Regions from separate parts of the Kribbella sp. NPDC051718 genome, predicted to be linked through region 1. Evidence: riboswitches for the same ligand, from Rfam matches in the RefSeq annotation. Region 1 holds a riboswitch; the other holds the start of a gene.

What was found. Region 1 has a riboswitch for cobalamin ahead of AB0M15_RS40725 (magnesium chelatase subunit D family protein). Riboswitches for the same ligand answer to the same signal wherever they lie in the genome.
Region 2: linked by a shared signal. The riboswitch ahead of AB0M15_RS23780 (ribonucleoside-diphosphate reductase subunit alpha) and the one ahead of AB0M15_RS40725 (magnesium chelatase subunit D family protein) in region 1 are both predicted to bind cobalamin.

The regions. Positions count from the first base shown of each region.
Region 1 covers NZ_JBFAYZ010000020.1:4,283-8,695, forward strand. Annotated here, with positions in the region: gene cobN (cobaltochelatase subunit CobN) at 1-1,576, shown strand, start outside; gene AB0M15_RS40720 (5'/3'-nucleotidase SurE) at 1,589-2,344, shown strand; cobalamin riboswitch at 2,359-2,492, shown strand; gene AB0M15_RS40725 (magnesium chelatase subunit D family protein) at 2,565-4,413, shown strand, end outside.
Region 2 covers NZ_JBFAYZ010000006.1:244,113-248,525, reverse strand. Annotated here, with positions in the region: gene AB0M15_RS23780 (ribonucleoside-diphosphate reductase subunit alpha) at 1-1,809, opposite strand, end outside; cobalamin riboswitch at 1,995-2,124, opposite strand; gene AB0M15_RS23775 (serine hydrolase domain-containing protein) at 2,250-3,350, shown strand; gene AB0M15_RS23770 (NUDIX domain-containing protein) at 3,347-4,051, opposite strand; gene nadC (carboxylating nicotinate-nucleotide diphosphorylase) at 4,120-4,413, shown strand, end outside.

The sequences.
Region 1 (4,413 bases):
CCAGACCTTTGGCGTCGACGAAGCGGCGATGCTGGAGAACCCGGGCGTCGCCGTACCGGAGCTGGCGGACCTGGCGACGCTGGCTGATCTCCCTGCCGTGAGCGGGGCCGATGGCGTCGACCTGCTGGAGGCCGTCGCGCGCAAGCTGGTTGTCAGCATGGAGACGCTGGCGTGGGACGCGGCCAAGGTCCCGGTCGTCATCGAGGAGGTGCTCGGTCGCTCGAGTGCTCAGGTTGAGAAGTCGTTGCAGTTCGCCGCAGACGAGGTCGTACCGCGGCTGGCCCGCACCGGCGACGAGCTGACGAACGTACTGCGCGCGTTGGACGGCCGTTTCGTCGAAGCCGGGCCGTCGGGGTCGCCGACGCGCGGCCTGGTGAACGTCCTGCCGACCGGCCGGAACTTCTACGCCGTCGACCCCAAGGCGATCCCGAGCCGCAACGCCTGGGAGGTCGGTGTCGCGCTGGCCGACTCGCTGCTCGCCAGGCACAAGGCGGAGACGGGGGAGTGGCCGCGATCGGTCGGTCTGACCGTCTGGGGTACGTCCGCGATGCGCACCCAGGGCGACGACCTGGCCGAGGTGCTGTGGCTGCTCGGCTGCCGCCCGGTCTGGGATGAGGCGTCTCGCCGCGTCACCGGGTTCGAGGTCGTCTCGCTCGAGGAGCTGGGGCGTCCGCGCGTCGACGTGACGATCCGGATCTCGGGCTTCTTCCGGGACGCGTTCCCGCATGTCGTCTCGTTGCTCGACGAGGCCGTCCGCACTGTGGCCGCGCTCGATGAAGATGCCGAGAGCAACTATCTTCGGGCGCACGTCGACGCTGATGTTGCTGCAGGCAATGATCTGCGGTCGTCGACCGCGCGCGTCTTCGGGTCCAAGCCGGGCTCGTACGGCGCTGGATTGCTGCCGCTTGTCGATGCGCGCAACTGGCGTACCGATGCCGAGCTTGCCGAGGTCTATGCGGTCTGGGGCGGGTACGCGTACGGCAAGGATCTCGACGGTGCGGAGGCCCGGCCGTCGATGGAGCGGGCCTATGCGCGGATCCAGGTCGCGGCGAAGAACGCCGACACCCGCGAGCACGACATCATGGATTCGGACGACTACTTCCAGTACCACGGTGGCATGGTCGCGATGGTGCGCCACCTGACCGGTTCCAACCCGAAGGCGTACATCGGCGACTCCGCAGTACCGGCTCAGGTGAAGACCCGGACGCTGGAGGAGGAGACCAAGCGGGTCTTCCGGGCGCGGGTGGTGAACCCGCGCTGGATGGCGGCGATGCAGCGGCACGGGTACAAGGGCGCCTTCGAGATGGCGGCGACCGTGGACTACCTGTTCGGGTACGACGCCACGGCCGGCGTGGTGGACGACTGGATGTACGAGACGCTCACCACGGAGTACGTCGCGAACCCGGAGATCGCCGAGTTCTTCCGCAAGTCCAACCCCTGGGCGCGGCACGGGATCGCGGAGCGGCTGCTCGAGGCCGCCCAGCGCGGATTGTGGGCCGAGCCGAGCAAGGAAGCACTGGAAACCCTGCGCACTGCCGTTCTTGAGACCGAAGGTGACATCGAGGACCGTGCCTGATTGGGTGGTCGCATGGCGCCCGAACAGCTGAGAGTCCTGGTCACCAACGATGACGGCTATGAGTCCCTGGGCATCCAGGCGCTCGCTGCGGCCATGGAAGGCCTAGGCCATGCGGTCCAGGTGGTGGCGCCGTGGGACGACCAGAGCGGGGTCGGGAGTTCGCGAGCCGGGATGATCGGCAAGGCGATCTCGTCGAAGGTCGGTGAGAACGGCTTCATCGGGATCGACGGGACGCCGGCGCTGGCCGTGACGCTGGCCCGGCTCGGCGCGTTCGGGCCGTCGCCGGACGTGGTCGTGTCCGGGATCAACAACGGGCACAACATCGGCCCGATCCTGCACTCCGGTACGGTCGCCGCCGCGCTGACCGCGTCCAGCCAAGGGCTGTCCGGGCTCGCGATCAGCATCGACTCCGAGCAGCCGTCGTACGTCGAAACGGCAGCGGCCGTGGCTGCGGAAGCGCTCTCCTGGCTGCTCGAGCAGCCGCAGGGCACGGTCATCAACGTCAACGTCCCCGACGTACCGCTGGCCGAACTGAAAGGCGCCCGGTGGGCCCGCCTGGTCCCCTACGAGCGCTCTCGGCTGGTACTCGAGAAGGCTCCGACGGGTGAGCCGATCGTCGGTCTGGTGTTGCGCGAGCCCCCGACGGAGACCGACACCGACGAGGCGCTGCTGCTCGCCGGCTACATCACCGTCACGCCGATCACCGGCGTCGGCGAACTCCCCGGCGACTCCGCCGCTACTCACCTGACGGCGGCCTTCTCGCAGTAGCGTTCCGGCCGGTGTGGAATGATCGCCGGGACGGTTGTGGAGGAACACCGGTGACGGCCCCGCGGGGCTGAATTCCGGGGCGGTCCCGCCACTGTGACCGGGCTCATGCCCGGAAGCCAGAACATCTGCCACCGTCCGTCAGGGAGCGCTCTCCGCGCCCCTGGCGTGCCAAGTGCCGAGGCGGGCGTGGACACCCGCAGGACGAAGGGAAGCACCGCCGATGGGGTCAGCCCCGAACCACCAGCCGATTCCGACCGGTTTCCCGTTCACGGCGGTGGTCGGGATGGAAGACCTCCAGCTCGCGCTGATCCTGGCGGCAGTCTCGCCGGCGATCGGCGGCGTACTGATCCGCGGCGAAAAGGGCACGGCGAAATCCACCGCCGTCCGCGCCCTCACCGAGATCCTCCCCGCTGTAGACGTGATCGAGGGTTGCCGTTTCTCCTGCGACCCCACCAACCTCGACCCCACCTGCCCCGACGCCCCCCACACGACCGCCCCCGGCCCCGATACCTCCGCTGCGGGTGCTTTTCCCGCGGCGATCTCGCGCCCCGCGCGCCTCGTCGAGCTGCCCGTGGGTGCTACCGAGGATCGGGTGCTTGGGTCGTTGCATCTGGAGCGAGCGCTCTCTGAGGGTGTGACGGTCTACGAGCCCGGTCTGTTGGCGGCGGCTCATCGCGGGTTGTTGTACGTCGACGAGGTCAACCTGCTCCACGACCACCTGGTCGACGTCCTGCTCGACGCCGCCGCGATGGGACGGGCGACGGTCGAGCGGGACGGCGTCTCGATCACCCACCCGGCGCGGTTCGTGCTGGTCGGCACGATGAACCCCGAGGAGGGCGAGCTCCGCCCGCAACTCCTCGACCGCTTCGGCCTGACGGTCGACGTCGTCGCCAGCCGCGATCCCGCAGTACGGGTCGAGGTGATGCGGGCGCGACTCGCGTACGAGGCCGACCCGACCGTCTTCATCAGCCGGTACGCCGGCGCGCAAGCCGAACTCTCCGAGCGCATAGTCAAAGCCCAGTCCCGCCTGGCCGACGTCATCCTCACCGACGCCGCCCTGCGCCAGATCGCCGAGATCTGCGCCTCCTTCGACGTCGACGGCATGCGCGCCGACCTCGTCACCGCCCGCACCGCGGTAGCCCACGCCGCCTGGTCCGGCCGAACTGTCGTCGAGGTCGAAGACGTCCGAGCCGCCGCCAAGCTGGCCCTCCCACACCGCAAACGCCGCAACCCCTTCGACGCGCCCGGCCTCGACGACGACCAACTAGAACAAGCCATCCAAAACAGCACCCCCCCAAACCACACCCCCGACGACGACCCAGACGACACCCCCGACGGCGGTCCCGACGGAGGCCCGGGCAGCGGCGGCCCCGACGGCACCCCGCCAACCGAAACCGACCACGCGCCGAACACCGACGCCGAACTCGACCGCCCCGACGCGCCCCAGCCGCCGACCGACGCAGCTGACCCAGACAAGGCCGACAACCCAGGAAGCGCTCTCCTCGGCCCAGCGCCCACCGGCCAAGTCGCCGCCAGCGCCGAGCCATACAAGGCCCGCCTCCTGAGCGTCCAATCAGCAGGCGCAGGCGTAGCCGGCCGCCGCTCGAGAGCACTCACCGAGGTTGGCCGAGTAGTCGGCGCCCGCCCCCGAGTCGGCCGTGAATCCGGCCGCCCCCACCTCCTCGCCACCCTCCGCGCCGCCGCCCCACACCAACACGCCCGCGGCCGCACGACCCCCACCCGCCCCGCCCCCGGCAGCTCCGGGCTTGCCGTGTGGGCCTCGGATGTTCGGCTTGCCGTGCGGGAAGGGCGTGAAGGCAATCTTGTGTTGTTCTGTGTTGATGCGTCTGGGTCGATGGGGACGAAGAAGCGGATGACCGAGGTGAAGACCGCGATCGTTTCTCTGCTGCTCGACGCCTATCAGCGGCGCGACACCGTCGGTCTGGTCACCTTCGCCGGGGCGGAGGCGACCGTGGCCCTTCCGCCGACGGGCAGTGTCGAGACCGCGGTGCGGCGGCTCGAATCACTCCCCACCGGCGGCCGGACCCCGCTGGCCGAAGGACTGCTGA
Region 2 (4,413 bases), on a different contig from region 1:
CAGGTTGACCGAGCCCAGGTTGCAGACCGCGGTCTCGTCGACGGTGGTGTTCAGGGTGATCTCGGTGCACAGGTTCGACGAGTGCACGACGCCGTCGTGCTGCTGCGGCGAACGCAGGTTGCACGCGTCCTTGAAGGTGATCCACGGGTGACCGGTCTCGAACAGCACGGTCAGCATCCGGCGCCAGAGATCGACGGCCTTGACCCGGCGGAACACCCGGATCTCACCACGGTCGGCGGCTGCCTCGTAGTTCTCGTACGCCGTCCGGAACGCGGCGCCGTACAGGTCGTGCAGGTCCGGCGCCTCGTCGGGCGAGAACAGCGTCCAGTCGCCGCCGGCCTCGACCCGCTGCAGGAACAGGTCGGGCACCCAGTTGGCCGTGTTCATGTCGTGCGTGCGGCGACGCTCGTCACCGGTGTTCTTGCGCAGGTCGAGGAACTCCTCGATGTCCATGTGCCAGGTCTCGAGGTACGCGCAGACCGCGCCCTTGCGCTTGCCGCCCTGGTTCACCGCGACGGCCGTGTCGTTGGCGATCTTGAGGAACGGTACGACGCCCTGCGACTCGCCGTTGGTGCCGCGGATCTTGGCGCCGATCCCGCGGACCGGGGTCCAGTCGTTGCCCAGACCACCCGAGTACTTCGCCAGCAGCGCGTTGTTCCGGATGCCCGCGAAGATGCCGGACAGGTCGTCGTCGACCGTGGTGAGGAAGCAGGAGCTGAGCTGCGGGCGCGTAGTACCGGAGTTGAAGAGGGTCGGCGTGCTCGACATGAACCGCATCGAGCTGAGCAACTCGTAGAACTCGATCGCGCGGTCCTCGCGGTTCTCCTCCTTCAGCGAGATGCCCATCGCCACCCGGAGGAAGAACGCCTGCGGGAGCTCGAACCGGATCTTGTCGATGTGCAGGAGATAGCGGTCGTACAGGGTCTGCAGGCCGAGGAAGGCGAAGTCCAGGTCACGCTCGGGCTTGATCGCCGCGGCCAGCTTGGCCAGGTCGAACGTGGCCAGCTCGGGGTCGAGCAGGCCTGCGTCGATACCGGTCTGGATGTACTGCGGGAAGTAGTCGACGTATGCCGTGGCCATGTCGGCCTGGCTCGCCTGCCGCGGCTCACCGTGCACCCGGCCGAGCGTCTCGCGACGGATCTGGTCGAGCAGCAGCCGGGCGGCCGCGTAGCTGTACTGCGGTTCCGTCTCGACGTACCCGCGCGCCGCCATCACCAGCGCGAGCTCGACCTCGTGCTGCGCGATGCCGTCGTAACAGGAGCCGAGCGTCTCGTTGAGGATCAGCTCGGCATCCACCGAGTCGAGGCCCGTCGCAGCCTCGGCGACGATGACGCGGAGCCGGTCGACGTCCAGCGGAGCGGTGCTGCCGTCGGCGGCTCGGACGGTGATCACCGGCTGGGTTTTGGTACTCAGCTCGGCCGCTGTGTCGGGGGTACGGGCCTTGGTGCGCTCTTCGCGGTACAGGACGTAGGCGCGAGCGACCTGGTGCTCGCCGGCCCGCATCAGCGCCAGCTCGACCTGGTCCTGGATGTCCTCGACCTGGACGCTGCGCCTCGCGTCGCCCCTGCTGGTGATCGCTTGGATGATTTTGGCGGTGAGGTCGGCGATCAGGTCGCGGACGCGGTGGCTGGCGCCGGCCTCGCTGCCCTCGACCGCGAGGAACGCCTTGCTGAGCGCGACCGAGATCTTGGTCGGGTCGAAGGCGGTGCTGTTGCCGTCCCGGCGGACGACGGTGAGCTGGTTCGGGGGTGCGGCCTGGTCTTTGGCTGACTGACCTGCTGAAACGATGGTCACAAGCGCTCTCTCCACGCGAGTCTCTTGGTGACCGAGACCCGGTTGAGCGCATGACGGGACGCGCGCGCAGATCGTCGAGGAGCCCAGACTCCACCCGTGGGCTGCCCGCGCGGTACTGCCACTGCTGGTGCGCGCCAACCCGACGGTCTGCTGCTGTCTCGCCCTGCGACCCGCCCTCGAGGTCTCGGACAGCGCGTGCCGGCGGCACGCGCGCCGGTCGCAGGTATTCGGGCTCACGGGACTGCTTCATCCGCTTACCGCTGCGGGGCAGCCCCGGATTCTCACCGGATTCCCCTGTCGACCAGTGCTGAGACCTTAACCCGCTGAACCCCACATCTAGTGCCTCGACTCGCCGCATGTCGCACATCTTGTGTGAAAAACGCATCTCGGGGCAATGTCAAGTTTGGCTCAGCGGCTCCGACCCGGTACTGAGAGTCGTCCAACGAGGAGCCGGTATGAGTGAGTTGTTGCAGGAGCAGATCCAGTCCGTCATCGACGGGCTGGTCGCGTCGGGTGCGGAGAACGGCGTACAGGCCGCTGTCTACCGTCGGGGTGAGTTGATCGTGGATGCGGTGGCGGGGATGGCCTCGGCTCGGAGGCCGGTCGCGTCGGACACGTTGTTCTATGCGGCGTCGGCGGTGAAGGGGGTGACGTCGACCGTTGTGCACGTGCTGGTGGAGGAGGGGGTGTTGTCGTACGACACGGTGGTGGCTTCGCTGTGGCCTGAGTTCGGGGCTCATGGCAAGGAGTCGGCGACTGTTCGACAGGTGTTGACGCATTCGGCCGGCGTACCGGCGGTGCCCGCGGATCTGACGTTGGCGCGGTTCTGCGATTGGGACGAGATGTGTGCGGTGATCGCCGGGCTGGAGCCGTGGTGGGTGCCGGGGTCGCGGGTCGGGTATCACGCGGTCACCTTCGGCTTCATCGTCGGCGAGGTCGTGCGACGGGTTTGCGGCGCGCCGATCTCCTCGGTGCTGGCTGATGGGATCGGTGCGCGGCTGGGGATCGCGGGGGAGTTGTACTTCGGCGTACCGGCGTCGGAGTTGGGGCGGGTGGCGCATTTCGAGGACGACCCGGCTGGGGCGGCTATGTTCGCTTCCTTGCCTCCGGACTTTCCGCTCTTCAAGTCGGGCCCGCGATCGCTGTTCCCCAACGCGGCCCTCGCCAACAACGTGGAGGTGACGATGGCGGACATCCCTGCCTGGGGGACCGTCACCGCTCGCGGCTTGGCCCGGATGTATGCCGCTCTGATGTCTGAGGTCGACGGCGTACGCCTGGTGCCGCCCTCCCGACTGCGCGAGATCACAGCCCTCTCCACCACCGGCCTCGACGAGATGACCGGCGGACCCGCGCAGTACGGCCTCGGCTACACAGTCGGCCAGGTCGGCATGCGCCCCGTGTCACCGACCGTCTTCGGCATGGTCGGCATCGGTGGCAGTGCCGCGTACGCCGACACCGCCACCGGCATCTCGGTAGCCGTCACCAAGAACCGCTTCAACCCCACCGAAATCAACGCTTTCGACCAGGTCTGGGACCTCGCCACCCGGGCCTGTTAGCGGGGTGGTCGGAGTACTGCGAAGGGGTCGGTGACGGTCAGTTCGCGGGCGGCGAATTTGTAGACGGTCGCGGGCCGGCCGCCGCTCTGGCCGGGGGAGGCTCGGCGCTCGGTCGGGTCGATGACGTGGCGTCGGGTCAGGACCCGGGTCAGGTTGGTGGCGCCGAGCTCATACCCCAGTGCGGCGCTGAACAGATCGCGCAGCTCGGCGATCGTGAACTCCAGGGGAGCCAGCGCGAAGCCGATGTTCGTGTAGGACAGCTTGGCGCGCAGCCGACCGACCGCGGCATCGATGAAGTAGTGATGGTCGAACGCGGTCGGTGGCAGGTCGTCGACCGGATGCCAGACCGTGTCGGACGGAAGCACCGGCTGTACGTCGGACGGAACCAGGCCGAGGTATGCCGTCGCCAGGACGCGGGCCCGCGGATCGCGATCGATCGCACTGTGGGTGGCCAGCTGTTCGAGGTGTGCGACGTCGCGGACGTCGACCTTGGTCGCCAGGTGCACGCTGATGGCTTCCCGGAGCCGCTGGGTGGGCTCGACCCCGCCGCCGGGCAGCGCCCAGCGGCCGCGATGCGGGTCTCGTGCGCGCTCCCACAGCAGGACGCACAGCCTGCCGTCCCGGACCGACAGGACCACTGACAGCACCTCGTGCGGGTAGCTGGGGAAGTTAACCGGATCACCTTTCTTGGCTGCGGGCACGACGCCGATGGTAGCGTGCAGCTAGTTATCGCCTCTGGAGCGAAAACCTCATGGAGGGCGGGCATGCTGTGCAACTCACAACGGAGACGGTCCGGACCGCGGTCGCGGCCGCGTTGGCCGAGGACCGGTCGGTGGACGACGTCACCACCAGATGGAGCGTCCCGGCCGAACTGCAGGTCGAGGCGACGGTGGTCGCCAAGCAGGCGGGTCGGGTGGCCGGTCTGCCGCTCCTGCAGGGCGTGTTCGCCGCGATCGATCCCACCGTCACGGTGCGGCCGGCTGTTGCCGACGGCGATCCGGTCCTGCCTGGACAGCGGCTCGCGTCGATCAGTGGTGCGGCGCACTCGATCATCACCGGCGAG